DNA from 2 places in the Mangrovibacillus sp. Mu-81 genome. Region 1 is predicted to be linked to the other one. Evidence: riboswitches for the same ligand, from Rfam matches in the RefSeq annotation. Region 1 holds a riboswitch; the other holds the start of a gene.
The links. A riboswitch is a leader RNA that binds a small molecule or an ion and turns the genes downstream of it on or off. The one in region 1 is predicted to bind cyclic di-GMP.

Region 1 (7,201 bases):
ACAGCGACGAATACGCTGGGCCAATTGCAAAGACAAATGGATATGATCGGTCAAAACCTGTCGAATGCGGAAACGACCGGCTTCAAGCGGAGAGAAGCGTCTTTCGCAGAGTTAATGGTGCAGAATGTACGCAATCAGGAGCGGACCGGTATGGAGACCGGCAGGCTGACCCCGCTTGGAATCAGATTGGGAACGGGAGCCAAGCTGTCCCAGGCTCAGTTGATCCTGTCCCAGGGATCCCTGAAGCCGACAGGACGTTCATTGGACTTCGCAATGACAAGCGACAGGCAGTTCTTTAAGGTGCTTGCACAGGACGGCGAAACGAACGCTGTCCGCTACACGAGGGACGGTGCGTTCTTTGCCAGTCCGATGGGGAACGGTGAATCGATGCTTGTGAATGGAAGCGGCTTCCCCGTCCTGGATGAGAATGATAATTTCATCACATTTTCAGAAGAAGCCTCTAATTTTGAATTGGGGGATAATGGAGTGCTCACGATCAACGGTGCGAATGGTGAAGCGGAACAAGTGAATCTAGGAATAGTTTCCATTGAAAAACCACAATTCTTAAGTCAATATGGAAGTAACCTAGTAGGTCTTCCCGAGAATTTGGATGAATTGGGAGTCGGAGCGGATGAAGTGCTGACCAATGTGACCGGCGGTGCCAGAACCGGCATTTCCATGGTACAGAATTCTCTTGAAGCCTCTAACGTCGATATTGGAAAAGAAATGACAGATATGCTGAATGTTCAACGATCCTATCAGTTCCAGGCGCGTTCAATCTCGCTTGCGGACCAGATGATGGGCCTCGTGAATGGTATACGGTAAAAGGAGTAGTAAGCGATGAGTGAAAAAGAACTGGTACAAGAAGCGAAAACAAGAGAAACAGTCAAAGCCGAGAAAAAGGTAAACCAGAAAAATGAAGCCAACCAGCAGCGCTGGGTGCGCGTCCGGATGCTTCCGATCTGGCTCCGGATCCTTCTCGTCATTCTCCTTCTTGCTGCCAGTCTTATACTGGGGGCTATGGTCGGCTACGGCGTCATTGGAGACGGCAATCCGACTGATGTATTCAAAAAAGAAACCTGGCAGCACATCATCGACATCGTCGTGAAAAAATAAACTGTAAAGGCCCGTCCTGAAGTGTGTTCACGCACTCCGTGGCGGGCCTTTGTCAGCTATTCCATTCTCCAGTCGAATTATGTACAATGGAGAAAGGTTAGATATTACAGGAGGTACATAATCAATGCTTGATATTAACGAAATCAAAGACATCATTCCACATCGCTATCCGTTCTTGCTGGTGGACCGAATCCTGGAAGTAGAAGAAGGCAAGAAAGCGATCGGTATCAAAAATGTAACGGCAAACGAAGAATTCTTTAACGGACACTTCCCTGATTATCCTGTCATGCCCGGCGTTCTCATCGTAGAGGCGCTTGCGCAGGTCGGTGCAGTGGCCATGCTGAAGAAAGAAGAGAACCGCGGGCGTCTGGCATTCTTTACCGGCATCGATAAATGCCGGTTCAAGCGTCAGGTGAAGCCTGGTGACCAGCTGAGACTGGAAGTGGAGATGATCCGTTTCAAAGGTCCGATCGGTAAAGGAAAAGGCGTCGCGACGGTTGATGGTGAAGTAGTGTGTGAACTGGAAATGATGTTTGCACTTGGGGAGAAGGAAGAATAAGGTTTTTTTGATAATCGGTTCTGCGGTGACTTTTTGGTTGCTGCGGGGCTTTTTTTGTTTTTGGGAAGGTTGTGCCTGGTGTTTAGAAATACTTGAATTTGAGCCAGGCCACAGATCAGTTCAAATGAGCAGGCTCATACTACATACCACGGACACACATACTACCCTCTCACCAAAAATCAATCCAACCCAATCCAAAAAAACTCAAAAATCCATGCAACTAAATTAATTTTAAGGGAAAGCTAACCACGAAAGACCACTAATAGCGGTCTTACATCAACAATCTAATAGGTGAAAGGAGTCATACATCATGAGTAAAAAGTTAGTATCGATCCTTAGTGGATCAGCATTGGCAGCGATGCTTCTTGTGGGGTGTAACATGAACGATCAGGAGCCGCCTCCGGAGGATGATGCACCAGTTGAAGAAGAAATGCCTGAAGATAATCAGGATGAAAATGACAACATGAATCCGGAACAAGATCAGAACCAGCAAAATGACAAAGACGCAGGACAAGATCAGAACACGCCTGAAGAAGATGCAGTGGAAGATGACCTCGATATGAAGGATGAGGATAATAAGGACCAGTAAGAAATTAGCGTAGAGGCTTATTGCTTCTACGCTTAATTCATTTTGCGGGCGTTGATTATGTATCGTTCTTCGGTGCTTGAGAGGTATTCAAAGGGGTAGCAAGTGGAAAGTGTCAAAATTTCATCAGGGGCCGTGGTCTTCAGGACAGATAGATCGGTTTCTTCTACAATAAATGTTTCAAACACTTCATACTGATGAAAACCGGATTTTAATTGAACCTCAAGTATATCCCCTCTTTCAATTTCCCCCATGCGTTTAAATACAGTATCTCTGTGTCCGGCTAAAAAAATGCGGTCTTTTTGACCGGGCAGTTTGGTATCTGAATAGTGACCAACCCCTTTTTCCAATTCTGCTCCGTCCGTCCCTTCAATAATCGGCAGTTCTTTATTTAGTTTGGGTATATTGAGGATTCCCACTACATCACCTTGCGAAAAGGAATAGGAAATACTTTCTGATGTTTCTTCCTCGTTTCCGGAAGCTTTCACAATATTTTGTGCGTCTTGCAATGCTTTCTTTTCTTGTACCTTTTGATCTGTCAAATGATATCCGGAATATCCAAGTAAGGACCCGCCGCCGACCAGTAAGACAATACTCAAGAACTTAATAAAATTGATCTTCACATGCGCTGCTCCCTTTTAAATTGGATGAAATGAATGTATTCGAGAAACTCTTGTTTAGTCAGTCCCTGTTCAATCGCTTTATTAACTAACTGGAGCCATTCTTCATCAATCGTAAATCCTTCTGATTTACATTCAAGTAATTGACTGAGTGAGATATTCAACGTATCTGCCAGTTTCTGAAGGACCTGGATGCTTGGGTTTTTTTGCAATCCTCTTTCTATGGAACTTATATAAGACTTGGAGATTCCTGCAAGATTAGACAGTTCATTGATGGTCATCCCCCTTTCATCGCGATAATGTTTCAATACTTCACCTACCAAATAACTCAGTCCCTTCACAGTATTGGTAATTTCATTATATAGAACAAATAGTATTTTATAAAAAACGTAAACGTGAGTAATGCAGAGTTTTTTCGATATAAAGAACGAAAATGCATGAGTTTGCCTGTTATTTAAAGAAATTTCCCACTTTTAAAAAAATATCGAGTCTAATATACTGAAGTTAACAGTTCTTTAAAACGAACATAAGACATAAGACAGGAGATAAGCTGAAATTCTAACTAAAGGAGATCGTTAAATGAAGAAATATAATAAAATCTTTTGCATTCTTATCATTTCAATGTTTATGTTTTCTCCTGATACTTATCAAGCAGAAGAGAATAGCAAAGAACAAAAGGAAGTAGATATATCGATTAGTCCATCTCCGGTTTTGTTCCATCTTACGAATGTTAAACCGGGAGATAAAATATCCAGGGAAATCACCATATCAAATAAAGGGAAACAGGATTTTCGTTATCTATTTTCTAACACATTTTTAAAGGGATCAGAGAAATTTTATAATGAATTAATTCTGGAAATCAGTGATGGAAAAGCAATCCTGGCAGAGGGGAAGGTAAAGGATTTTAAAAAGCTGGATCTCCGGGCTTTAGAAAGCAGCTCATCAGAAACACTGCAAATTTCAATCGAAATTCCATATGAACTGGGGAATGAATTTCAGGGTCTCTCAACCGAATTTCAGTTCAATTTCCTTGTGGAAGGCTCGAATGGTGCAGTAACTCCAGTTGATAATGGTGGGGGTATCCTGCCTGATACAGGGACGGATTATTATAAGTTTTTATTGATGGGAATGGTTCTATTTATCAGCGGGTTCAGCTTATACATGGTTACAGGTAGAAAATTTGCATCAAAGAAAATTAAACTACCACAATTTCCACTCAAAGAAAGGAAAGAGGCATAAATGTATAAAAAAATATGCACCCGCTGTACAAGAGCATCATTCAGCAGTTCGGAAAGCGGAAAATGGAGTTGTCCATCCTGTGGATATGATTTGACGGAGCATTCTTTTTACGACTCCAACACTTTCCAGAATATTAATGATAAAGTCCTTCCATTAAAGAAGAAATTGGAAGCATATCGCAATCAAAAAAATGAAAAGCTTTCGTAATGTTTCGACATAAGACCTTCCATTTTTTTCTATTATCCAACCAATAACAAGAAATTCCCTAAACTTTTGTCAATAAACATCTAATCATGTTGGAAAAATGTTTAAAATTAATTATTAGAAAAGACAAAAAACAACAGTTTGAGCCGTTTTTTATTAGTATAATGAGTTTAGTTCAAAGGGGCTAGTCAGACAAAGGCAAACCTATTGAAAGGTAGGGACGCAAAGTCACAGATCTAAGGTAAGAAAATGAGTGCAGTTTGATAGTGGTTTACATAAGAAAGTACTCATCAGGCGACTAGGATGGCTGGATTGCCTGAAATACATACTTGTATTTTGGGAGGAATGGAATTGGAGAAGCGTGAACTGGATTTAGAATGGATCGAACTAGTCAAACAAGCACTGGATGCGGGAATTTCAAAAAAAGAAATTAGAGAGTATCTGCAAAGCCATAAAAAAATGGAAGCGACTGGATACAAAATCGTATAAATAGAAAAAGTCTTGCAATCCACTTGCAAGACTTTATTTATTACCTAGTTTCCATTTATTGAATTCGATAAACTCGCGGAATTGTTCCTTTGTTATCCCTGAATCCGACGCTTCTTCAGCGATCTTAATCCACTCGCGATCGACTGGATTATCCCCGGAATCATCATGCAATAATGCGTCCATCGGAATGCCTAAAGCGGCAGAAACCTTTTCCAGGAATTGTATGGATGGGTTTTGCTGGATGTTTCGTTCAATGGAGCTCAGATATGACTTGGCAACCCCGGCTTTTTCTGCCAGCTCTGTCATTGACATTCTTTTTTCCTGCCTATATCGTTTCACTCGTGCTCCGATCATAGTGGACACCTGCCTATAAAATCGTTTCGATAATCTTATTATATCAAACCGTCAACATCTGCTCTATAAGAAGTTTACATATTGTCGCAAAATTAGACACTCGGTTTTGAGGTAGCCGGTATGCGAGGCTTAGACACCATCTTTTCTCGGAATTCTTTCACCAGTTCATCACCGGAATATCCCTTTTGAACCAAGTCGTCCAATAGAAGTTCTGCATATTCGTTACGCTGCTTCTTTAATTTTCCTTCAAATAAAATACTCATCTGGTCATTTATCTTTTTGATGCCGCGGATGGATGTCAAGAACGCGGCAGGGTCATTGGCTTTGTTCGAGATAACGACCTGGATTTCCAAATCATCCTTCTGCTGCTGGACCTTTTGGAAAAACTCGAGGTGCTTCTGGGACATATACGTTTCCACAAGCCAAGTGCTGTTTCCATCCTCTTTATTGATGATCAGACCGTCCTCAATGTCGAAATCATGGAGTTCCTCTTTATCCACTACCTGGAGTGAAATCACTTTAAAGGTTTTCATGAACGAACATCTCCCATAAAAGGTTATAGTGAAAGGCAGTACCCAAAAAGATTGTAGCTCTTCGTTCGTGTTGCAGGTCCGTGTGCACTTGCTGATTACGGGTAAAAAAATCGTAAAAAGCCTAGTTAAAAAAATTATATCACAGAGGGAATGGAATCCCTAATATGTAATTGTGTTAAAAAAGTCCAATTTCTGATATTTGGCCTTTTTTGGGTTTAAAAATGGGAAATCTCCCTAGGGCAATTTGTCGAATTGAAGGGTGATCAGGCTTCGGATTCGATAAATCTACAATTTTACAAGCTTGAAAGAGGGAGTGTAAGATGAAAACATTCCAAAGAGAAAGGAGTGTTGAATGAAGGTGATCAATCAAGTAACCCTGGTGGGCAGACTCACCAAGGATCCTGAAGCGAGGAAAACGGCGGAAGGAAGGTCGGTCCTCAATGTGACAGTTGCCGTGAACCGCCAGTTCAAAAACCAGCAAGGTCAAGTGGATGCGGATTTCGTCCTGTGCAAGCTATGGAACAAGGCTGCCGATAATACCGAGAAATATTGCCGCAAAGGCTCGGTCGTCGGGATTACGGGCCGGATTCAGACCCGCAATTATGAAAATGATCAAGGCAAGCGAATCTATGTCACCGAAGTCGTCGCCGAATTGATCAGATTCCTTGATCCGAAGCCGCAGTCTGAAAAAGATCCGGCCCCGGAAAAAGAACCAGTCGAGCTGCCATTCTAAAAGGAAAGGAGGGGAACACGTGGCAACCCTGCAAACGCTGGAACAGCGAATCGACCGATTGGAAAAATTGAATGAAGAACTGATCAAAAAAGTAGCAAGGGCAAACGTCGAGAATTTCTACCTGTCACAACGGGTCACGGCACTTGAACAAGGCTATGATTATCCGAAAGCCGTCCTGCAAACCACATCTTAAGGAATCCTTCGCATAATAGCTCCACCTTAGAACTCTTCAGAACGCATATCCAATTACAAATATAATTTCTGTCCAACCTATTCGTATTTGTCTCAAGTCCAATTGTCATCATGTCACCGCGTCATCCCTCTAACATGCCTCGTTAGACATAGAATATCGTAAGTAAGTAGTGAAGTAGCAATGCAATTCCCCAATATGTCTTCGTGTAGGGTCGGTTTCCTGTGGAACCGGCTGTTTTTTTGTTGGAATTGGATATGTGGAGTGGTTTATCAATGGTTGTGCAGAGTCAAAACAAGGACTAACGTTGAGATATGATCCATTTTTAAAATTTATGAGCCGTTCCCAGGGATTTACGATCCATTTTCCAATTAAATAATCCATTCGACAAATATACGATCCATTTCAGAAATATATGATCCCCTGAGAATTATTCTAAACTGTCCCCGCTCCTCAGATCCGTTAGAAAGTCCCATTGATACCTATCTTCTAAGCGACCAATTCTGCCGCCGCCAACGGCAAAAAACCCCTCCCTAAACGGGTGAGGTCCTGCCTAGCTATTCTATTCCAGCACCAAC
Region 2 (7,201 bases), on a different contig from region 1:
CGGAAGGGCAGCGCCTCATTCGGCATGGATTCTTTCTATTTGTAGAACCTGAGAAAGAAGAAAAGGATATTCCATATTATCGCAACTATTTCTGGAATATCCTTCAGTACCTTCATGAGAGGGATGACAAGCCTTGGCCAGCGGATTATCCTGAGGATCCCGACCATCATTTATGGGCATTTTCGTTCGCTGAAGAACCATATTTTGTTTTCGGAAACACTCCTGCCTATAAGCAGCGTAAAACAAGGGACCTCGGAAACAGCCTCGTACTGGGATTTCAGCCGAGAAGAATATTTGAAGGACTCGAAGGCACGTCTAAAGGCGGCATCATGTCCCGTGAAAAAGTAAGGGAACGGGTGGAGAAATGGGATGGTCTTTCGAAACACCCGAATATCAGCCATTATGGCGATCCTGAACACCGCGAATGGAAGCAGTACTTCATCGGTGATGATGTCGAACCGATTAAAGGGAAATGTCCATTTCATCATAAAGGGTAATATGAAAAAAGTGACAAACCTCAATACAAAAGGTTTGTCACTTTTTCATTAGTATATATCCACACTCCCGCTTGATACAGAAGCTTTCACTTGATATTCCCCTGAACCTGCCTTTCCGCTGAGGTCCCCATCGTCTTCTTTCCTATCTGTTAATGAAAAGTTGGTTGAGACGTCCCCGCTGCTCACACGTCCATCCAGTGTGAAGCCTGCATCATCCGGGAGGTCGAGATTGACTTCACCCGAGCTGACATCAAGGTCGATGTCTCCTGCCATCTTCTGCATCATGACAGATAGATCTCCTGAAGAAACGTCTCCGCTAAGCGGACCTTCGTAGTTTGAAATTTCCACATCTCCCGAACTGAGTTCGACTTTCCCGTCTTTTGTCTTCACATGATTAAGGGTGAAATCTCCTGAAGAACCATGATGACGGAATACATTTGTATCGAAGTGAGCAAGCTCCAAATCACCAGAACCCATCTTAACCGTCAGTTCATCCAATTGCATGGGTTTCGATTGAGAGCCGCCGTTAAATACAGCTTCTCCCGATCCGAGCTCAATTGTCATATTACGGTCGTACTTTTTTGGAAGATAAACGGTGACATCGGATTTGCGATTGAAGGCAATCCATTGATACCACTTATGTTTCACTACAACTTCGATTGTATCTCCTTTTTCTTTCAAAGTAAGTTTTCCTTTACCGTCAATTTCAACTTTTACTTCATTATCATCAGTCGGAATGATTTCCGTCTCGCCGCTTTCGAGAAACAGTTCAATTCGATCGATCTCATTTGTAACCTTGACGGAATCTCCTGATGTATTTTCTTTCGCGAACAGTGAAGTTTGATCATTTAAAATGATGTAGAGTGCACCTAAAGCCAACAATGCAATAATCACGGCAAAAATATTCTTCATCCCAATCCCTCGCTTTGGTTTGTATTTCCAAATCATAAGTTTATTGTAATGGATGCCGTCTTTCACAACAATGACGCCACAGAATTAATTTCTACTCGGTCTTAAGACGTACAGGACGGTGAGTAATGGACCTTAATTTGAAAAAAGTAAGTAGAAGCAAAAAGAAGGACCGATTGCAATCAGCCCTTCTTTTTGCTTCTATTATTTTGATATGAACATTTGGGTCCAGTAAATACCCTGGCTGTTGTCTTTAGCGATTCCAACTCCGATATGTGTTAGTTGGCCGTTTAGAATGTTTTTGCGGTGACCTGGGCTGTTCATCCAGGCATTTACAACTGATTGTGGAGATTCTTGCCCGACAGCTATGTTTTCTGCAGCAGAAGAATAATCAACTCCGAAGTTTTGCATCATCTCAAATGGAGAGCCGTAAGTCGGTGAGGTATGGGAAAAATAATCCTTATCTTTCATATCCTCTGATTTCATTTCAGCAACATTTGATAATTCACCGTCTGTCTTAAGTGCACCCAATCCATTCTTTTTGCGTTCCTGGTTGGTTAAATCAACGACTTGTTTCACAAAACCGCTTGCATCTGGGGTTTGAGCTTTTTTCTGGGGCTGTTTTGCCGGGGGCTCAGGCTGTCCATTATTTGGCTGTTGAGCTTTCTTTTCCCCGTTCTGATTGAAATCTTCTCCAGGATCTAAATGTGTGAACTCACGTAATTCTCCATTGGGATCAATCGGCGCCATGAACCGGTGAAGGGCATTCTGGTTGCCGTCATTTACATTAGCACCGCCCATATCCGCCGCTCTGCCGCGATCTGAATTTCCGTTGGGATAATCTGCGTTGCCGTAGCTTACAGGGTCATAGTTGACGTCTCGCGTCCCTGTAAGGTTCTCATTGCCGTCATTATTGTTACATGCTGTTAAAAGCATCAAAGGGACCATCGCACATATGCTTATCAATCTAAGATGTTTTTTCAAATTGCTTTCCTCCATATGATTTATTATCACGGGCTGAATGGCTATGGATTGCTGCCACAGTTATTAATATTTGCACCTTCCAAGTGCGATATTCTGAGAAATATGTGGGAGTGCAAGTGCCAGGCTATGGAACGATGTGGTTAATTTATGTGTTAAAAAATGGTGCCTGGCTCAAAGGCTGGATCGAGCCAGGCACCGAATAATAAAGAGAAAAAGGTAATACCCCATTTAAAACCGAATAATAAAAGGAGTAGATTATAAAGGAGTGTCCAGTTTCATGGAGAGAAAAAGACTGCGTGACCTTGGAGTGAAGATCGGTTCTTATCCTGCGGGGCCAGCTAATAGCATTACCGATATAGAAGGTGTCAAAGTGGGGCATCAAACACTTTATCAGGATAGAGATGGGAAAGCTGTACGCACGGGTGTGACAGCTATTTTGCCTCATGAAGGTAATGTCTTCAGAGAAAAAGTCTTCGCAGCCACCCATATCATCAACGGATTCGGCAAGACGGCGGGAACCATTCAAATCGAGGAATTGGGTGTGCTTGAAAGTCCGGTCATGCTTACAAATACCCTTTCTGTCGGAGATGTCATGAGGGGAACGATTCAATATATGATGGAGGAAAACCCGGAGATCGGCGACACGGCAGGAACGGTCAATGTATTCGTGGGGGAATGCAATGACGGGTATCTGAATGACATCAGGGGACTTCATGTAGCCCCGAATGATGCCGTGAAAGCCATTCTGCATGCTCACTCAGAATTCATTGAAGAGGGGTGCGTCGGTGCCGGGACCGGGATGCTCTGTTTAGGATACAAGGGTGGTATCGGTACTAGTTCCAGGAAACACAAATTTAATGATGAGCATTACTCAGTCGGTGCCCTTGTAGTGACGAATTTCGGACGTCGGTCTGACCTGCGCTTCCCTGTTGAGAAGGAAGAAGAACGGGAAATCCCGGATGGATCGATCATGATTATTTTGGCCACGGATGCCCCTATGAACGAAAGGCAGCTCAAGAGGCTGGCGAAACGGGCGTCATTCGGTCTTTCCAGAACCGGCTCTTATGCAGCGCACGGAAGCGGTGATATCGTCCTTGCTTTTTCTACTGCCCACAAGATTCCACATCAACCTTCTGAAGAAAATACGATGACATACTCGTTCATTAAAGAAGATGGGGAGATGATCTCCACGCTATTCGAAATGGCAGTCGATTGTGTCGAGGAAGCAATATGGAATGCCCTGGCGAAGGCAGAAACGACGTCAGGAAGAAGTGGCAGGAGAGTGGAAGCCATTCCGTTGGAGGTGCTGACCGGGTTAAAGACATAATGGAAAAAATATTGTTTTCTCCTGAAAGCATTGTGGAAGTATAAGGATAGGATACAAGGAAAGGATGTGAAACGATGAACTATACACCATTGCCTCTTTCTTTCTACAATCAGCCGACGTTAGAACTCTCCCAGTCACTTTTAGGCTGTGTGCTGGTAAAAGAAACAGAGGAAGGGACCGCTTCAGGCTACATTGTTGAAACAGAAGCTTATCTCGGACCTGAAGACAGGGCAGCCCACAGCTTCGGTAACCGTCGTACGAAACGGACGGAAATCATGTTTCATGAAGCCGGCCGTGTTTATACGTATGTCATGCATACCCACTGCCTCGTCAATGTCGTAGCTGCAGCGCCCGGGGTGCCGAATGCAATTCTGATACGTGCCGTTGAACCGTTGGAGGGACTTGGTTTAATGGAGCAGCGAAGGAAAGGGCAGCCGATGAAAAATTGGACGAGCGGCCCGGGTAAACTGACGAAAGCCTTAGGAATCACCATGGAGGACTATGGAAGTTTTTATACAGAACCTCCGCTTATCATCGCAGAGGGATATACTCCAGATGAGATTGCTTGCGGCAAGAGAATCGGCATTGATAATACGGGAGAAGCTAGGGATTATCCGTACCGTTTCTGGGTCAAGGGCAGCCCGTATATCTCCAGGTGAGACTGTGTATTTTAAATTTTCTAAAAAATAAAGAAAAAACACACCAAATGGACTAGTTTTATGGTATATTTTACTTAATGCAACCTAATTCTACATAACATGATAAATTTCGCATTGGGAGCTGTGAACCTGACATGATAGATGGGCGCTTACATTCAGGGGAGCTAGTAGCGCAACCGACCACATACGGACGTATCCTCGTTCTTTCATGTGGTCTTTTTTCTTATACCGTTCCAAAAACCTACCATAAAGAGAGTACAGGGGTTATATGAATATATTTTCGATTTTCCAAGATGACTTTATCTATCATGATTACCAGCCTTTATACACAATTGAACAGACTCAATCGCTTTACGGATATGAAGCGCTGCTTCGGAATACGCATAAGATGAATCCCGAAAAGCTTTTTCAGTCTGCAATAAAGGCAAATATATTATATAAACTGGATACCCTCTCCATTTCCAAAGCAATCGAGGGATTCTTCCATAATCGAAATCAGATTGGGAAGCTGTTCGTGAATGTGTATGTCACAACGATCTTACATCCCAGTTTTCACAAGTATTTTGATTATCTTATGGACGCATTTCCCACTCTGCGGGGGAGGCTTGTTCTTGAGCTGAATGAGTCCACCCCGGACGAGCTCTGGCAGAACCCATTATTAGCGAAAACATTGAAAAGCCTAAGGCACTATGACGTTTTATACGCGATTGATGACTTCGGTCAAGGTACAGCATCCATCAAAAAATCCATAGAATTTGAACCTGATATTATCAAGCTCGATCGGTACTTTGCGAAAAACCTGGCTGAAAGTGAAAGGAAGCAGCGGTTCCTCTCTTTCTTTAATCAATTTTATGGAAACGATACCCTGATCATATTGGAAGGCATTGAACAGGAGGAAGATATGCTGGTGGCCAAAGAGCTGGGAATCACTCTTGGACAGGGGTACTACTTGGGAAGGCCCAGTAAGCAGCTTCTTGCTTAACGATGGAGAAGACCGGATTTTCAGTTATAGATGGACTGAAAACCCGGTCTCCTTTTTACTGAAAAAGCTGAATGATTGGATAGCGGCAAACATTTGTAAGGAATTGTTATAATTGAAATAAAATTGAAATAATTCAAAAAATGGATTAGACTGTAGAAAAAAGAAAAAAGGGGAATGAAGATGAAGTATATGAGGTTTCCGATGAAATTGGTTTTCTATTACATTCTCGGTCTTCTCGGAATCATGGCGATAAGCGTAGCTCCTCAAGCTGTCAGGGAGAGAGGGCTGTATAACTTTATCGGGTACTTCGAGGAAATCATCCGATTCATCTATGCATTTATGGATATAGACAGCTGGAGTTATTCTTATAAAGGATATACTGTACATTTCATGGAGATGCTCTGGGAGCCGTATCTGTATTCCTTGCAGGTATTAGGCGGTGCCTTGGCAATAGGACTTCTATTGGCATTTGTGTTAACCGTCATCACAGTATTTCTCCCCCGCTGGCTGTCATCGTCACTTAAGAAGCTCCTGAACATGCTGGAAACAGTTCCTGATCTGTTGTTTGCTTTCTTGCTCCAGTTGCTTATCGTATATATCTTTCAGAAATTCGGGTTTGAGCTGATGCAATTTACAGAATTGGGAGAGGAAAAAATCTATTTGGCCCCCATGATTACACTCTCGGTCATTCCCATGATTTCATTCTTTCGTATCCTATTATTGATTACAGAGGAAGAACTGATCAAACCGCATATTGAATTTGCACAGAGTAAAGGGATGTCCAAAGGGAGAATCTTGTTCTCCCATGTTCTGAAAAACATATCACCGAGCTTTTTCTACCACGGAAAAATCATTATCTGGGGAATGCTATCAAGTTTGTTTGTGATTGAAACAATCTTCAATATGAGAGGAATTACATATTACATTGTCCAGGATTTCAGACCGATGGTGATTGCCATTTCCCTTATGCTTATTTTCACCCCGTTCTTTGTTCTATATCAAGGGGTCTACCTTTGGGTAAATGGTGGAAGCATGGAAGATGAAACGAAGTATAAGAAAGATAAGAAGAAATGGACTGAATGGAAGATCTGGGGGTGGCTCGGTACGCTAAGAAGGTTGTGGTGGCAGCATATGCACAACCCTAAGTTTGCTGTAGGCTGCAGTGCGCTTATCATTATGATTCTATATAGTTTTGGTCATTCAATATTAAAAGAAAAGCCGATCAAATTCATTCAATTTATGCAAAACGAAGAGGGAAGGATCATTTCTGCTCCTCCTCATAAGCCGTTTGGTGAAATGATCCTTGGTTCGGATATTTATGGATACAGCATTCTGGATCAGTTGATTGTCGGTGCAAAGTATACATTAGTATTTGCACTGGTTGTCGCTTTATTACGGGTGGTCGGAGGATTTTATTTAGGGGTTGTCTATCACTTTTACTTGAAAGAAAACAAGAAGAATTGGCTCAATCGGATGGTCGACTCCATTCATTTCCTCCCTTTAAGCCTGATTGCTTACTTATTGCTGAGACCTGTTTTATGGGGATTGCCAGTGCTCGGATGGGATAATTCAATGTTTGAGCGTCTTATGTATGAAGCCATCATACTCACTATCCTCGTCTTGCCATTAACGACCGTATTAATCGGGAATGAACTGAAACTGATAGGAAGGAAAGATTTTGTGCTGTCGGCGAAATTGCTTGGAGGCAGTAACAAGCACTTACTCTGGACGCATCTCTTCCCTCATCTTGCACCGAGATTATTCATTATATTCGGCAATCAATTCATTCAGACCCTTCTTATACTGGTGCATATGGGATTATTCCATCTGTTCCTGGGCGGAA

Region 2: another riboswitch for cyclic di-GMP. It lies ahead of V6B33_RS19310 (EAL domain-containing protein); the one in region 1 lies ahead of V6B33_RS06375 (anti-repressor SinI family protein).

What each region holds. Positions count from the first base shown of each region.
Region 1 covers NZ_JBAJHU010000002.1:572,272-579,472, reverse strand. Annotated here, with positions in the region: gene V6B33_RS06410 (flagellar hook-basal body protein) at 1-825, shown strand, start outside; gene V6B33_RS06405 (DNA-directed RNA polymerase subunit beta) at 841-1,116, shown strand; gene fabZ (3-hydroxyacyl-ACP dehydratase FabZ) at 1,241-1,675, shown strand; gene V6B33_RS06395 (hypothetical protein) at 1,986-2,264, shown strand; gene V6B33_RS06390 (class D sortase) at 2,297-2,884, opposite strand; gene V6B33_RS06385 (helix-turn-helix domain-containing protein) at 2,881-3,189, opposite strand; gene V6B33_RS06380 (TasA family protein) at 3,461-4,120, shown strand; cyclic di-GMP riboswitch class I at 4,512-4,644, shown strand; gene V6B33_RS06375 (anti-repressor SinI family protein) at 4,670-4,813, shown strand; gene V6B33_RS06370 (helix-turn-helix domain-containing protein) at 4,847-5,167, opposite strand; gene V6B33_RS06365 (YwpF-like family protein) at 5,260-5,700, opposite strand; gene V6B33_RS06360 (single-stranded DNA-binding protein) at 6,059-6,433, shown strand; gene V6B33_RS06355 (hypothetical protein) at 6,453-6,626, shown strand; gene V6B33_RS06350 (DEAD/DEAH box helicase) at 7,186-7,201, opposite strand, start outside.
Region 2 covers NZ_JBAJHU010000013.1:51,227-58,427, reverse strand. Annotated here, with positions in the region: gene V6B33_RS19335 (YqcI/YcgG family protein) at 1-497, shown strand, start outside; gene liaG (LiaG family protein) at 546-1,409, opposite strand; gene V6B33_RS19325 (CAP domain-containing protein) at 1,611-2,390, opposite strand; gene V6B33_RS19320 (DmpA family aminopeptidase) at 2,668-3,717, shown strand; gene V6B33_RS19315 (DNA-3-methyladenine glycosylase) at 3,792-4,376, shown strand; cyclic di-GMP riboswitch class II at 4,485-4,567, shown strand; gene V6B33_RS19310 (EAL domain-containing protein) at 4,645-5,358, shown strand; gene V6B33_RS19305 (ABC transporter permease subunit) at 5,560-7,201, shown strand, end outside.